Regions from separate parts of the Peribacillus sp. Bi134 genome, predicted to be linked through region 4. Evidence: predicted binding sites of a transcription regulator. Region 4 holds the regulator's gene; each other region holds the start of a gene.
What was found. The regulator LexA, encoded in region 4, represses DNA repair genes until DNA is damaged. The targets are predictions, from matches to a motif close to CGAACATATGTTCG.
Positions count from the first base shown of each region.

Region 1: LQ188_RS04475 (DNA endonuclease) is a predicted target of LexA. The motif match lies at 2,168-2,181, and genes of this name have one in related genera.
Region 2: LQ188_RS12635 (UV damage repair protein UvrX) is a predicted target of LexA. The motif match lies at 1,437-1,450, and genes of this name have one in related genera.
Region 3: recA (recombinase RecA) is a predicted target of LexA. The motif match lies at 1,584-1,597, and genes of this name have one in related genera.

Region 1 covers NZ_CAKKLN010000002.1:319,909-324,104, forward strand. The annotation lists gene LQ188_RS04470 (flagellin) at 1-767, shown strand, start outside; gene LQ188_RS04475 (DNA endonuclease) at 1,254-2,096, opposite strand; gene flaG (flagellar protein FlaG) at 2,274-2,636, shown strand; gene LQ188_RS04485 (flagellar hook-associated protein 2) at 2,651-4,162, shown strand; gene fliS (flagellar export chaperone FliS) at 4,187-4,196, shown strand, end outside.
Region 2 covers NZ_CAKKLN010000005.1:279,518-283,713, reverse strand. The annotation lists gene LQ188_RS12645 (DUF3221 domain-containing protein) at 1-381, shown strand, start outside; gene LQ188_RS12640 (NlpC/P60 family protein) at 432-1,091, opposite strand; gene LQ188_RS12635 (UV damage repair protein UvrX) at 1,504-2,763, shown strand; gene LQ188_RS12630 (YolD-like family protein) at 2,790-3,122, shown strand; gene LQ188_RS12625 (iron-sulfur cluster biosynthesis family protein) at 3,332-3,655, shown strand; gene LQ188_RS12620 (alpha/beta hydrolase) at 3,699-4,196, opposite strand, start outside.
Region 3 covers NZ_CAKKLN010000007.1:34,031-38,226, forward strand. The annotation lists gene rny (ribonuclease Y) at 1-49, opposite strand, end outside; gene recA (recombinase RecA) at 392-1,438, opposite strand; gene LQ188_RS16335 (competence/damage-inducible protein A) at 1,787-3,019, opposite strand; gene pgsA (CDP-diacylglycerol--glycerol-3-phosphate 3-phosphatidyltransferase) at 3,043-3,627, opposite strand; gene LQ188_RS16345 (RodZ domain-containing protein) at 3,792-4,196, opposite strand, start outside.
Region 4 covers NZ_CAKKLN010000003.1:515,706-519,901, forward strand. The annotation lists gene LQ188_RS08340 (DUF896 domain-containing protein) at 205-438, opposite strand; gene LQ188_RS08345 (recombinase family protein) at 504-1,160, opposite strand; gene LQ188_RS08350 (LysM peptidoglycan-binding domain-containing protein) at 1,180-1,491, opposite strand; gene lexA (transcriptional repressor LexA) at 1,647-2,270, shown strand; gene LQ188_RS08360 (glucosaminidase domain-containing protein) at 2,476-3,090, opposite strand; gene LQ188_RS08365 (hypothetical protein) at 3,455-3,742, shown strand; gene LQ188_RS08370 (hypothetical protein) at 4,123-4,196, opposite strand, start outside.

The DNA of each region.
Region 1 (4,196 bases), on a different contig from region 4:
GGGCGGCAGGTGCTGTTACAACTGGCGGTACATTAAGTCTTAAAATCGATGGGAAAGATGTCGATGTTACAATCGGAGATGGTGATGCAGCTGCTGATATAGTGACTGCTATTAATACTGCAGCAAATACTGCACTTGGAACAACTGGTGAAGAGTATGCGTCCCTTGATGGTGATGGTGCTTTAAAGCTTGATACCTTAACTGCTGGCGCTAAAGGTTCCGTTGAAATAGTTGGTGCATCTGCTGGTACTGCTTTAGCTGATTTAAAAATAAGTAGTTCTTCTTCTACGGGTACTGATGCTGGCGCAGGTCTTCAATTCCAAATCGGTGCAAATGAAAACCAAAGTCTGACACTTGAAATCGGTGACATGCGTGCTAGTAATCTAGGATTAACTGGTATTGGTGATGGATTCACTGCAACTACAAATGTAAGCAATGGTACAGATTCTAAAGGCGTTGAATCCGGTCTGGATGTTTCTAATGCTAAAAATGCATCTGCAGCAATCACAGTTATTCAATCTGCAATTGACACTGTATCAGCTGAACGTTCTAAACTAGGTGCTAACCAAAACCGATTAGAGCATACGATCAACAACTTAGGAACTTCTTCTGAAAACCTGACTGCTGCTGAATCACGTGTTCGTGATACAGATATGGCTAAGACTATGATGGAGCAAACTAAAAACTCTATCTTGGCGCAAGCATCTCAAGCAATGCTAGCTCAAGCAAATTCCGCACCTCAAGGAGTTTTACAACTTCTGAGGTAAATTTGAAGGGCGTTTTATCCAGTAATGGATAAAATTATGACTGGGTGAATTGCTGGAACTTCCTAAAGCTGCATCAACCACAACGTAACTGGAAACGGTAAGCGTGATGGTCTGAAAATGATGGAGATGACATAATGGATAATCAGCAGCCAAGCTCCTTTGAGGAAACTCTGGAGAAGGTTCAACGACTAGGATATACAGTCTAAGGTGAAAGCTATGGCAATGAAATCCGTAGGGTGGCAAAAGCCATTCGAAGTGCCCAGCCCCTTATAAGATAAGGGTGAAGATATAGTCTGTTCTATGATCGAAAGACATAGTCGCAAAGCAAGCGAACCAACAACCACAAGGAGTTTTACAACTTCTTCGTTAATTTTAGATTACCTGAAAGAGACTCTAGTTTTACTAGAGTCTCTTTTTTTATCGAAAAATATAAAGGGTCGGTTAGATTAACATTATTTAGCTCCAAAATACTATCACGTTTTGGCGTTAGTTTAGTTTTTTTATTTCTTGCCATTTATAAGTAACGGACCAATAACTTCTTTTTAGCATCTTTGCAATTTCATTTGTTGTATAACCATTTTCTTTAAGTTGTCTTAGTAATTTAATTTCATCTGGAGAATAGGGTTTAGAGCGATCTGAACTGCTGGTAAGAATCGTGTAATCAGGATACTTAGATTTCCACCTGAGTATTTCTTTTTGATTTCGGAATTCCCAAGAGGTTTTATATAACATGGAAGAACAAGTTTTTGCTACAGGTTCGATTAGTTCGAGGAAACGAAAAGTTTCTTTAACAGAAGTAGTTTTTAGAATATATCCATATCCATCTTTACGAGAGCTCAGCTTTAAGGATAAATGATATGTGGTAAATATATGTTCCTTTAGTTTCTCTAATTCGTCTTTAGGATAACATTGAAGGTAAAGGTAAATATGCGGTGTGAGGTAAATAATTTTTTTATTATGATTTTCCCTGTATGAGATGCTTAAAGAGCCATCATCCATGTATAGAATAGTTAGGAAATGTGGTAAAATGCAATGTTTCAATAATGTGAAGGGGAGATGTTTAGTTCCATCATCACTGTAAAAGTGTGGGAATAAATTGGTGAATAATTCTAAAGAAGCGGAACGGACACATTGGCTTGCCGGAGTGATATATAATAATCCATCAAAAAAGGAAATTTTCCATTTTCGATAATCTCCCTGAGATGTGCCGTAGTGCTCCCGGTAGCTGTTGTTCTTTCTCCTGCTATTTTTATAAATTTTCGTGATTTCACCGTCACTTATAATGCTGGCATATAATATATTTTTCTGGATTTCAGTAAGATTAATTATGAAAACCTCCTTATATAAGAGTGTAAGCTCATCTTCTTAATCCCATTTTATAATGTTATCCCCTCCGATAGCGAATGTTCGTTCTCTATTTAATAATAAATCCTTTGTATGTACACTGTAAAGTTCCATTTCGGAACCGATATAAAAAGTAAAGATATCATATTGGGGGCTATTTAGATGCTGGAGAGTTTGTCCACAAATATCCTTTCCTCACAACTTAGAACAGCAATCTCGGAAGGAATCAGTTCATTTTATCAGCGGGAAATGAATACGCTAGCCTATTCGGAGCAAAGTGGGGAATCTACTTATGTGCCTTCAAAAGAAAAGATGCAGGAAGTGGTGGATAGTTTAAACACCTTCCTTAATCCAACACATACGGCGGTTCGTTTTGAATATCATGAGAAGCTGAATGAGTACTATGTCAAGGTAGTGGATGATGTAACGGATGAGACGATCAGGGAAATTCCCCCGAAGAAGTTATTGGACTTCTATGCGGCAATGACGGAGTTTGTCGGCATAATGGTGGATGAAAAAATATAAGCGGGTGATCAATTTTGGTACGAATCAGTGGTTTAGCAAGCGGGATGGACATTGATGAATTAGTTAAGAGCATGATGCAGGCAGAACGGGTGCCATTGGATAAACTGACACAGAAAAAGCAGTATTCCGAGTGGCAGCGGGATGATTACCGTTCGATAAATACAGCTTTATCAGAATTGGATACGCTCATTCGTGATGGAATTGGGAAGCAGTCTTCCTTCATTAAAAAGAAGGTGACGTTATCGAATCCAGATGCTGTATCAGTGAGAAATGTGAATTCGACCAGTGATTTTTCCGGGAATATAAAAGTGAATGGACTTGCCAAGGCAGCAACCATGACAAGTACAGAAAAATCAGCTGTTACCGACCCCAAAAAGAAACTATCGGAATTGGGAATCACGACTCCTCAAGATATTACGATACTGTCCATCAATAAGGATGGCGGTTTTGATACGGAAGTAAAAGATGGCGCAACAGTGGAAAAACTGTATACTCTTACCCTTGATGCGGACGATACGTTAGAAAGTGTCATAAATAAAATTAATGCAAACTCGGGAGTGACTCTATTTTTCGATGAAACGTCCCAGAAGTTTTCCATCACTGCTAAAAATACAGGTGATATAAAAAATCGGCCTGAAATTGAGTTAGGGAGTACCGGAGATTTCTTCAATGTGCTAAAAATGAGCAGTAACAATGAAGGAACTGGCGGCACAATAGGGGAAAATGCATCGATTACTTATAATGGCCTGGACATTTCCCGGCCTTCGAATACGTTTCAGATTAATGGAGCGGAAATAACGGTAAAGCAAAAAACGACGGATACAGTCACATTCTCATCAACAGCTGATGTGGATGCCATCCTGGACACGATCACTCAGTTTGTGAATAAATACAATGATGTCATTAAAAAGGTTCAAGATAAAACGGGTGAAGCTAAATATCGCTCCTTTACCCCGCTTACCTCTGAGCAAAAGAAGGCAATGACAGAGGATGAAGTGAAGCTGTGGGAAGAAAAAGCGAAAAGCGGAACATTAAAAGGGGATTCGACGTTAAAAAGCCTCCTGACCACAATGAGGTCATCCCTATACACCTCGGTGGATGGGATCACAGGAAAAAACAATCTCAGCAGTTTGGGGATCACCACCACCAAAAATTATTTGGAGGGCGGTAAATTAACGATTGATGAGGACAAGCTCCGGGCAGCCATTAGTGAGGATCCGAATGCGATTTATGATATGTTCATGGCCAATGGGCCAGAAAAGAGCGACAAAGGCCTCGCGCGCCGGTTAAGGGATGATATAGAATCATCAATGAAGGCGATTACTGAAAAGGCCGGAAAGGCCGGATTTGTTAATAACAATTTTACAATCGGAAAATTGGTCGATGGGCTGGATAAGAAGATTTCAACATTTGAGGCAAAGCTAACGAAATTGGAATCGCGCTATTACAACCAGTTCACGGCGATGGAAAAAGCGATTCAAAAGGCAAACAGCCAAAGTGCATCGTTAGCTTCTTATTTTAGTTAAGGTAAGTCGGAAAGGAAGTTAAATATGGCAATAA
Region 2 (4,196 bases), on a different contig from region 4:
AAAAGGACGTATTATAAGGTGACCACTGATACATCCATTCAAGATCAACATGGTAACGCTCTCGATTATTCCGACCTGGAAATCGGGATGAAAGTGAAACCATGGCACCGGGGCGGGGTGAAGAAATCATTTCCTGGGAAAGCGGAAGCGGAACTGATTCTTGTTTTGACGGATGTAAAAAGCTTGGCCGAACAAAGGGCGGTCACTGCTGCCCTCAATCATGTCAGTAAAGCGGAAAGTCAGCGATTCATGGTTCTCGAAGTCGTCCATTTACCGTCAGAGCATGTTTATAATATCGAAATGATGAACCGTTCCAACTTGGACGCTTCATTCATGGTGACAGTTGAGGATTTAACGGATGAAATATTATATATAAAATAAAACAACCGGGCTGAATCACTATGAATTCTGTCCGGTTGTTTTATGGGATTTTATAAAGTTTTCGCACCTAAATATTTTGGTTTCCAATAAGAATTATCCATATCCGTGATGGTTATTCCTTTAGAAGAAGTAGCACTGATGAATTGACCATTTCCGATATAGATACCAACATGGGATACCCCTGTTCTTCCAGAAGAAGTATCAAAGAATACAAGGTCACCCTTAGCTGGTGAAGATACTTTTAAACCTGTATTGGAATAAAGCAAGGATGTTGTACGCGGTAAGGTGATTCCTTGTGATTTCTGGAATACGTAATAGACGAAGCCTGAGCAGTCAAATCCAGTTGGTGTTGTTCCGCCCCATTTGTAGGGTTTGCCTATTAAGGTTTTTGCATAGCTGATCAAGCTTGTATTATTGACCTTATAAACACCAAGCTTATTAAATGTGTTACGGCCCGCAATTCCGTCGGCAGTCAGTCCTTTGGCTTTTTGGAATTTTTTTACTGCTGATACAGAATAGGTGCCGTAATATGTAGTCAGTGAACCTGAATATGTGAAATAACCTTTGGTTTTTAAAAGTTGTTGTAGTTGTTTGACATCACTATGTGTCATTCCGGGTCTGAGGGTTTGATCTCCAATATTTGCAAAGGCTTGCAGCGGGGTTAGCATCATGGCAGAAGCAACAGCAGCTGAAGCGATCCATTTCTTCATAATTTTCATTTCCTCTCTATCTATCTCTCTATATTCTTAACAATATTATCCTACAATACCATTATGACAATTAGACATAATTTTGGTTACAGTTTTATTACAAAAAATGAGTAGTAAGACTAAGTTTAAAATAGACGAAAGAATGTTGAAAAGGGTGAAAAAAATTAAAAAAACTAAGTATAAGGATCCATTAAAAATTATTCAAGATACGAATTGATTCTTTTTAAAAAAACTATTTGGGTATTCAGTTTAAATATGGTATTTTAACCATTTTTAGTATCTATTATATTTTTCAAGGAAATTACATTAAAAAGTAGAAATTTGTATGAAAACTTCCATTGAATAAGAACGTATATTCGGTTAAAGTTATGAATATAATAAAAGCGAACGTATATTCTTGTTAGGGTGAGAAGTGATGGATTATGGGACGATGCCGAAACAATCAATTATGTGTATCGATATGAAAAGTTTTTATGCAAGCTGTTCAGCGGTCATGCTTGGTCTGGACCCGCTTGATTGTTATCTGGCGGTGGTTGGTGATTTGAAGAGGACAGGGAGCATTGTGCTTGCGGCTTCTCCAAAGATGAAGAAGGAATTTGGCATCAAGACAGGTTCGCGGATGTTTGAGATCCCGAATGATCCGAGGATTGTCGTCGTTGAACCTAAAATGGCGACCTATTTAAGGGTTTCGACGGAAATCACCCGCTTGTTCAACCGTTATGTGCCCAAAGAAGCGATTCACGTATATAGTGTGGACGAAAGTTTTGTGAAAGTCGATGGTGCCGCTTCTTTATGGGGAGATGCCCGGATGATAGCTGAAAAGATAAAGGATGAAATCGAACGGGAATTACAGCTCCCCTGTGCCATTGGAATTGGACCGAACATGCTTATGGCAAAACTTTGCCTTGATTTGGAAGCCAAACATAATGGGATTGCAGAATGGAAGTATGAGGATGTGCCAAGCAAACTTTGGCCGATTTCCCCGCTTCGTGAAATGTGGGGGATCGGCAGGCGCGTAGAAAAAACCCTTCATGGAATGGGAATATTTACGGTTGGACAGCTTGCCAATTATGATCTTGAATTACTTGAAGCGAAGTTTGGAATTATGGGCAATCAGCTTTACCACCATGCTTGGGGAATAGATTTATCCGATATGGGGGCAGCGATCATCGAAGGGCAGGTAAGCTTCGGCAAAAGTCAAATCCTGCTGCGGGATTATAAGGAGGAGCATGAGGTAAAGCAGGTCATGCTGGAAATTTGCGAAGAAGTTGGAAGAAGGGCACGCACCCATCGCAAGGCAGGAAGGACGGTGAGCCTAAGCATTGGTTACAGCAAGGATGAGTTCGGCGGAGGTTTCCAACGTTCGCGTTCAATTAGCGAACCGACCAACATTACGATGGAGCTATATAAAGTTTGCCTGGAGCTTTTTCATGAGAACTATAAGCAAAAAACGGTTCGGAGCATAGAGGTCAGGCTCTCGAATATTGTGGATGATAACGAAATGCAGCTGACTTTATTCGATGCTTCGCGCTGGAAGAAGCGGGAATTGAGTTACACGGTTGATCGAATCCGCCATAAATATGGAGCCAAATCGTTATTGCGTGCCGTTTCGTATACAGAAGCAGGTACAGCCGTTTACCGAAGTAAGCTGCTTGGTGGTCATAAGGCGTAAGGTTGACTTTGAAGGGAGGGAAAAGAATGATACGTGATCGCGGCCGTATCAAATGGACATCGATGATGTTGCCGGAGCATGTGAAGATGCTTCGGGATTGGGTGGTGGAGGATGGCTATGAAACGAAGCGCATCCTGGATGAGCAGCAACTGGAAGAAATGAATGCGGTAATGGGGGAAGCGATGGAGGAAAGAAAGGATGTCACGATTGCTCATTATGAAGGAAACCGGTATCAGCTGTTAATCGGCAGGATCCATTATTATAATGAGCTCACCCAAAAGCTTCATATCGTCGATCGGTTTCAGCAGGCTCACTATATCAGGCTTTCCGATATCGCGGATGTAAGGATAATGGAATGATGAGCCGAAGGGCTGTTCCCAAGGGACAGCCTTTCAAAACGGCATCGTGATGAAAGGTATCACGGAGGAGTATGAGAATCGGCATTTGTTAGCACGGTCAATGAAGAAAGTGATTTTCGTGTCGGCTGACGCTTGCAAAGGAAGGCAGTTTCTTTAACAGAAGCGTATTTATCGTTTATAATGGGGGAAACATCGGGAGGCGTGCAATCATGTATATTGAATGGACGGAAACAGCGGCTGAGAAAATGGCCGATAAGGTACAGGGACAAGAAGGATATTTACAGTTGAAATATGATACTGATGGCTGTGGCTGCGTGGTAAGCGGTGTGACCGCGCTATGGTGGGTCAACGAACCTGAAGAAGGTACCGAAAAAGTGGAAACAAACGGGATTCCACTATATGTGGAGAAATCAAAAATGATTTTTCTTGATGAAGTCATGAAAATAGACTTTGTTCCGGAAGCGAACAGCTTTCAATTAAAAAGTCCGAATCAAATCTTGAATCCAAGGATGAGTTATTTTAATAAAATCTGACTAAAAAGCAAAGAGGGGATCTTGGATACCCTCTTTTTTCTTCTCAGACAAGTTTTAGAAACTGATCGATTTGATCTTCATATTCTTTTGGATTTTCATTATAAGATTGAGCGTGGGCCCCTTTTTTAGCGATGTAAAGCTGCTTTGGGCCCTCTTTTGCTGCATATAATTCCGCTGTCATGGAAGCGGGAATGAAACTGTCATTTTCACTATGGATGAAGAGCACCGGGTTTCGGATATTTTTTATATAATCGATTGGGGACACTTCGTTGGTCCAATATCCGTCACGGAGTTTGATGAACGTACGCCCAAGCGGAAACACGGTCCAGGAAGGAAATGGGACTTCATGCTTGAGCTGGTGTTTGATTTGATCCTCGAAATTTGAAAATGGACAGTCGGCAACGTAAAAATCAGCACCGTCTTCAAGCATTCCGGCATATAAAAGCAGGGTTACGGCCCCCATGGATTCACCATGAATGCCAATATGAAGGTCGGAACCTTTACGTCTTTTCAATTCATCGATTACGGCCTTCAGGTCGAA
Region 3 (4,196 bases), on a different contig from region 4:
CACCGACGATTAGGCCAAGCAAAGTGAAGATGATTGTCATGGGTTCCATCGTTTCACCTCCCCTTGCTATGAACTTTTTACATAAAATGTTGAACTGTCGGCAAGTACATTGCACATAAATTCAATATACAGCACTTAATTTTCAAAATTTTAGTTTGAAAAATTGTAAAATATACATATTAATTGTATAGTTGAGAATTTTTATTGTCAAGCGTTTGTCCCTTATGTATCAATGATTATTCAAGTTTTCTCAATATCAACCATCATAATGTACAGCATTCTTTATGGAAAAGTTATTTCAATGCCATTTATTTCGCTGAAAATTTCACACTTTTCTCAAAATATATAGAAAAGGCCTAAGCGAACAAGCTTAGGCCTTTTCCAAATACCATTAATCAAGCAATTCAAAATGCTCTTCTGGTTCATTTTCTTCTGGCGGTAATTCATGCTCTCCATCGAGATTATAGTGATCTCTGATTTTCTGAGAAATTTCCTGAGCGATATCCTGATTTTCTTTCAAGAACAGCTTCGCATTTTCGCGGCCTTGTCCGACACGCTCTTCATTGTATGAATACCACGAGCCGCTTTTAAGGACGATATCAAGATCTGCACCCATATCGATGATTTCACCTTCCTGGGAAATCCCTTGACCATACATGATGTCAACTTCCGCTTGACGGAATGGTGGAGCAACCTTGTTTTTTACAACTTTGATTTTCGTTTTATTACCGACGATTTCATTACCCTGTTTTAATTGTTCCGCACGGCGCACTTCCAGACGAACAGTTGAATAGAACTTCAATGCCCGGCCTCCTGGAGTCGTTTCTGGATTCCCAAACATAACACCGATTTTTTCACGGACTTGGTTAATGAAAATGGCAATGGTATTTGATTTATTAATGGCACCAGACAGTTTTCTAAGCGCCTGGGACATCATCCGCGCTTGAAGACCCATATGGGAATCTCCCATTTCTCCTTCGATTTCAGCTTTAGGAACAAGTGCTGCCACCGAATCAATGACAATGATATCTACAGCTCCACTTCGAACTAATGCTTCAGCGATCTCCAAGGCCTGTTCACCCGTATCAGGCTGTGAAAGCAGTAAATCATCTATATTCACACCAAGTTTTTCTGAATATGCTGGATCTAAAGCATGCTCTGCATCAATGAATGCAGCCGTGCCGCCAGTCTTTTGTACTTCTGCAATAGCATGTAATGCAACAGTCGTTTTACCGGAGCTTTCAGGTCCATATATCTCAATGACCCGGCCTCTTGGATATCCGCCCACTCCCAATGCTACGTCCAATGCTAAAGAACCGCTTGAAATCGTTGAAATCCTACGATCAGACTGTTCCCCAAGTTTCATAATAGAACCTTTACCAAATTGTTTTTCAATTTGTTTTAATGCCATATCTAAAGCCGCTTGACGATCACTCACTCAATTTCCTCCTCTATATTCAAATAATCGGCTGTCCGATTAAAGGTGTACTTACGTTAGCAATTATTCGAGATCAAGGTTTGCATCCTGTCTCAAAACCTATCTTTACTATATACTCTTTTTACAATTTTGCCAAGCAAAAAGTCGAACATTCATTCGTTTTTTTCTTTCGGGGTATTCTCTGTAAAAAAGCGTTTTATCTTAAGGAAATCTCCATTTCCTTTCACTTTCTCCGTAAAAAAACCATTTTCATTGAATTAACTTTTTTCTTTTTTTCCCTATTTTTCAAGAAACAAACTTCTAAAACCAAATAAAAAGCAGAGCTGTAAATAGCTCTGCTTTTAGCGCTTATAAATCCCTTAATAGGTAATGACAGCCGTACTTCACACTCCGAATCCGGTTTTGCGCCCTGCTTCCGGAAAGATTCAACTCCTTGAAATGAGTGTTTCCATCCCGATAGGAAATGCCAATGAATACTGTGCCTACAGGCTTGCCTTCTTGTTCATCCGGACCTGCAACACCCGTGAAGCTTATGCCTACATCCGCATCGAGCTTGCTCCGGACATTAGAGGCCATTTCCATTGCACACTCACCGCTGACCACCCCATGCTCAGATATGGTATCATCGCTGACGCCAAGGACGTTCGACTTCGCATCATTCGTATAGCAGACAATTCCGCCTTTGAAGACTTTACCGGCGCCAGGTATGGTTGTCAGCTGTTCTTGGAACATCCCACCGGTCAAGCTTTCAGCTGCCGCAATTGAAAGCTTGCGGACCGTTAATTCTTTTACAAGTTCCTTTATTAGTGAAGTATTATCACTTCCATAGTGGAACTTACCGACCCTGCTAAGAATTTCTTTTTCCGCTTCTAAAATAAGCTCTTCGCATTTTTCTTTAGAAGAGTCTTTAGCGGTGATCCTTAACGTCACTTCCCCTTCGGCTGCCAGCGGAGCAATTGTCGGATTCGTTTGATTGACAAGAAGATCTTCAATCACCGTTTCCAGTTCGGCTTCACCTATACCGTAGAACCGAAGAACCTTGGAATCGATCCGTTCATGCTTTTCCAATTTATTCATGATCTTTTCATAACCATAACTTAAAAACATCGGCTCCATTTCACTTGGCGGACCAGGAAGAAGCATATATGTAATCCCAGATTTGGACAAGACCATTCCCGGTGCCATGCCATGATCGTTTGCCAACACTTCACTGCCTTCTAAGACAAGGGCCTGTTTTTTGTTGTTTTCCGTCATCGGCCGTTCCCGTTTTTGGAAGTAAGCTTCAATGGAATGCAAAGCTTCATCATTAAAAACGAGCTTTTTCCCTATATGGCGAGCAATCGTTTCTTTCGTTAAATCATCTTTGGTAGGACCGAGTCCACCGGTAAAGACAATCAAGTTCGCCCTAGATTCAGCGATTTCTATAGCTTGTTGTAAACGGCGATCGTTATCCCCGACCACAGTATGGTAAAAAACGTTGATCCCCATTTCCGCAAACTGCTGCGATAAGAACCTTCCATTAGTGTTATTGATTTGTCCTAAAAGAAGCTCTGAGCCCACTGCAATGATTTCTGCATCCATCTTTTCAAAACCACCATTCGTTTTTACTTTGAATTAACAAATACTTCTTTGTTTTTTATAAAATAATCCAAGCCTGACCAGATTGTAAAGATTAATGCAATCCACAATGCGATATTGGCAAATGGAAGTGAAATTAGGGCAAATGGGAGGTTATGCAGCAATAAAGCCGAAATAGAAACAATTTGTGCCCATGTTTTTATTTTACCAAGCTGGTTCGCTGCAACCACTTCCCCTGTACCCGCTAGCACCAAACGCAATCCGGTGACTGCAAACTCGCGACTTATGATCACGATGGCGATCCATGATTGACCGTACATTAAATCTAGATCAACCAAAACGATTAAGGCAGCCGAAACCAGAAGCTTATCAGCCAGTGGATCTAAAAATTTCCCTAAATCAGTAATCATATTATATTTTCTGGCAAAATGGCCATCGATCCAATCCGTAGTGGAAGCGATAATAAAGAGGATGGCTCCAGCTAAGTGCGCCACTGGCAAACTGTATTCTCCCCAAGTCAGCGTCCCCCATGAAAAAGGAACGAGCATGATGATTAAAAATACTGGTATTAAACAGATTCTTGCTACTGTAATCTTATTAGGCAGATTCAAAACTTTTACCTCCAAAATTTACGCCTGCCATTCGGGCCTGCGTCTTAGATCTAAAATACGCTTTTATGTATAATTTAACTCAAAATCCAATCTTATATGCCGGGTAATCCATTTCCCCGTCGCCATACCATTAAATAGAGCAAAAATAGTCATCTATAAGATGACTATTCGGCTTTCGTAAATTGTATCGTAACCAATTGCGTATTCACTTCAGTCGGTGAAATGGAATACTCCAGCTTCTCATCATTCACATAAATCTCAGTTTCATATGCTCTGCCTATATTGATGACAGCTTCTTTTTCATTGGTGAAATCAATTTCCTGGCTTTTGTCCTTGTCGATAGTGCCCTGGAATAGTAATTTACCTTCACCATTTTTTATGCCGACCCATGGCGAGCCTTTTGAGGTCACCTTTAATTTAAAGGTATCGGTATTTTTTAATTCATACGTACTATTTTTACCGCTGGAACTTGTGACGGCAAGTTTTTGCTCTTTCTCTTCATCTTTGACAACTGCATCATCTTCATTCTTCTCATCAGATGACTCAGATTTTTCTTCCTGTTTTTTGTC
Region 4 (4,196 bases):
TACCTCTTTATATTATAGTGACAAGCATAATATCACAACTAAAATCACTATTTACTGCCTCAATATTACAATTTTCTATAATAACAGAAGTCCCCTATTTAGATTAAACTAAATAGGAGAATACATACATGCATGCACTCCCTTTTTACTCCTAAATGCTAACAGGATACTCAAGCGGAATGTTTTATCAGAAGGATCCAAGCATTAATGTAAGTTTCTTTTTTCTTTTATATTTTTTATCTTTTGAGGAGTGACGTCATTACCTTCTGGATCAACGACCTTCACATGCTCCAACGTATCGGACATGGACTTTCTGAATGTTTCCAAATACTCACTTCTCAATTGGGTTTGCTCTTTCGCCTCAACTTCCGTCAAACCTTCAGCCTTTGCCTTTTTAGAAAGTTCATTAATACGGGCTATTTTTTCTTTTGATAACATAATTTCGCTCCTTCATAATCTCCGGATATTGTCATGGTATTAAAAAAAAAGCGAAATTACAAGTTCTAAGATTTACTTTCATTTGTATTCAGTTGATGTTCGAGAAAACGCCTGTTCACAGTGGCCTTTGAAACATTGTATCCAAAGCCCCTTAAAGTGGCTGCGATTTCTGCGAATGTCAATCCATTGGCCCGAAGTTTAATAATTTCTTCAATAGGGATTTCCATACGGTCCCTTCCAGTGGAATTCCTTTGATTCTGAAGGTTTTTTTGAGGACGGTATCCTTTTTCAACGGCTCTTATCATCCCGCGCTTTATTTTAAGATTATGTAGTTTCCTTTGGTATTCTTCTACAATACCGACTATCTGGATGACCATGGCATCCGAATCCGATAACTCAAGCTCCCCGTCATGTGAGAGTGTATAAATTTTAACATTTTCTTTAAGGATGACATGGAAAAGGGCTATTTTGGCATTCCCTCTTCCCAGCCTTGTTTCATCCTGGATTAATAGTACTTCAGCTTCTTTAGTTTTAAATAGTTCGAGCATGTCAAAAATGCCATCCCGATTCAACTCATAACCACTTGCCTGCTCTTTTATTATGGATATAACTTCAACATCCATCTTTTCTGCCAATGTGACTAACTCATCTTCCTGCCTTGCCAATGATGTTTCCTGTGACTCTTTTTCTGTGCTGACCCTACAATAGATTACCGCCTTCATAATACCCTACCTTCACTGCTTACTGCTCACTGGCCAAATTTTGGACAAGTTCTTCCCCTTTAACCGGTATGACGATGACTTGACCAGGTTTAATTGTATCCGCCCTGACTCCATTATGCTCTTCTATCCAACCAATGAATTCTTTTTTTGTCAAATTTGCTTCTTCATATTCTTCAGCGATTCCCCATAGGGTGTCACCTTCACTTACTTCTATAGAAAGGAAATCCTTTTTTGGATCATTGTTCAATGTACAAGAGAATAAAATTGAAAAGATGAATACTGATCCCGCTAATAGAATCGTATAAATATAATTTTTGTATAAATTTTTCATAAATATCCCTCCAAAGCGAATGTTCGTTCGTATGTTATGCTCAAATTATAATACGAACGTTTGTTTCAGTCAACAACAAAATTCGAACTTATGTTTGTATAGAATTGGGGGCCATGCTATAATGTAGCAAAGAACATTGGGGAAGAGGTGCACATATGACTAAACTATCAAAAAGGCAGCAAGATATTCTTGATTTCATTAAAGAAGAGGTCCGCCAAAAAGGGTATCCACCTTCCGTACGGGAGATTGGTGAAGCAGTGGGACTTGCTTCAAGTTCAACAGTACACGGGCATTTATCACGCCTGGAAAGCAAAGGCCTGATTAGACGTGACCCAACCAAGCCAAGGGCCATTGAAATAATGAATTTGGAGGAAGCGAACAATATTCCCAAAGTCAATGTCGTGAACGTGCCGTTACTTGGAAAAGTAACAGCGGGAATGCCGATAACGGCCATTGAGAACATAGAAGAATACTTTCCGCTTCCCGAAAGCATGGTTCCACATGATGACCATGTATTCATGCTGGAAATCATGGGTGAAAGTATGATCGAAGCAGGAATTCATGATGGGGATTATGTCATCGTGAAACAACAAAGCAATGCCAATAACGGAGATATCGTCGTGGCCATGACGGAAGATGATGAAGCCACTGTAAAACGATTCTTTAAGGAACCGGATTACATAAGGCTTCAGCCTGAGAACTCGAATATGGAACCAATTATTTTACGAGATGTTTCGATACTTGGAAAAGTAATAGGCTTATATAGACAAATACACTAAAAGCGCTAACCGCGCTTTTTTTGTTTGTTTAATCTATGTCCCGAATTCTCTCAATATGCATATGGAATTTTAATAGAATCAAGTTTTCATGGGAATTTAAACATCCTTTATTACGAATGGAAGTATACGATCGCCTAATATGTACTTTGGTAACAATCTTATTACAATAAAAAAGAGAGCTTTAACTACCGCTCCCAGTTAAAATTCACTTCACTCGTAATCTTTGGTTCACTTTAATTAGGTTAAGATCTACCAAGCCGTTCCACTGTTGAATCTGCACTTGTGTAGAACCGTATGCTTTTGCAAGCGCAGAGACGGTATCCCCTTTTTGGACAATATGATAAACCTCTTCTATACTTGCATCATATTTTGTTAAATCGCTTGTTTCGATAAGGTTCACCAGTTTTTCAATATAGTTGGGATCCGAGGCGTACCCAGCATCGAAAATTGCTTTGAGTGCTTTTCTGTAATCTTTTTCTCCAATGACAGCCGTATAAAGACTTCTATTCCATGAAGTCCCCTTTACATATAAATTGGCAAGATCTCTAAGACTTTCTTCCCAAGATGGGTATTTTCTGAATTTGTTCCATACTTGAACGGGTACGCCATTGACATATTCCATTGTCTGAATGATGACAGACTCACCCTTGAAGTCACCTTTTGTACCGAATATATTTTTTCCTTTGCTTGCTAATAAACTTGTCCCATATCCACTCTCCAAACAAGCTTGTGCAATGACAACAGAAGGTAATATTTTAAATTCCTGTTGAATTTTCTGGGCATAGGGAGCAATTTCCTTAATAAATGTTTCCTTGCTCATTAGAACCTCCCATCAATGGTTTTACTTTATTTTTCACTGTTCATCTTCATTCTTATCGTATTCTCATCTATGAAAAAGGTTACAGCAAGTCCCATACAAAAGGTTCTGATGTTTGGCTAATTGTTTTTATTATAGATTTCTTACCTAGAGTGGCCAGCTTCGAGTATTATTTATCCATTTCCCTACCAAACAGGAAAAGCCGTCAATCCATTTAATTAAATGGATTGACGGCTTTTCCTGTTGAACACTGAAAATCTTCAAAACTTGTTCGTTAAATTTAAATTTGTAATTATTTATTTTTGTATAAAACCTTGATGAAAAACAAAAACTATTTTTAAAAACTTCATTTCAAGGTGGTGAAATCATGGACTACCCAACCGTCCATACAAACTTCTGGGATGCAGTGATAGCCATTCCTACCATCATGATTCTTACTCAACTTATTAAGGTCATGTTTCATATTCATCCAAAATTCGTCCCTACCATCGCTTTGGGTCTTGGCTTGTTCATTTCCATTTTCATCAGTCATCGTCATCACTTGGTTTCAGGAATTTTCATGGGCTGGTTTTATGGCTATGCAAGCATAGGCAATTATGCTGCACTCAAAACTGGTATTTTGTCTTATAGAGAATCCTACAAAAAGACGGATTAAATCTATTCTTGTTGTCTAGTTGAAATTCATCAATCTTTTTATTGCTAGATGACCTTACTAGCTTTATTTCCCATCGAACACCATTAATTTAATCGCTGTATTAGTAATTACAAACTGGCTGAATCCTTTGGCTAAAACAAACCACCCATGATAGCACCACATTACATCCAAAAAAACCTTTTCAATTATGAGAAGGGATTTTTTGTCGGGAAAAGTGGGTTATTATGTTTTTTACACTCCTGCCGAGGCGGCTTGGTAGGATCTGCGGAAAGGGAGCGGATTTCTGTATTCAACTGGATCTATTATTCAAGAAAAGACTGAAGGCAAACTTCGAATTTGTCTACAGTCTGATACCCTCTCAAAGAAGAGAATGCATTTCACTATTTCTCAATATAGACCGAACGAATCATTGTCCGGGTTCTTTCAGTACCATCCACATTTTTTTCCTTGACAT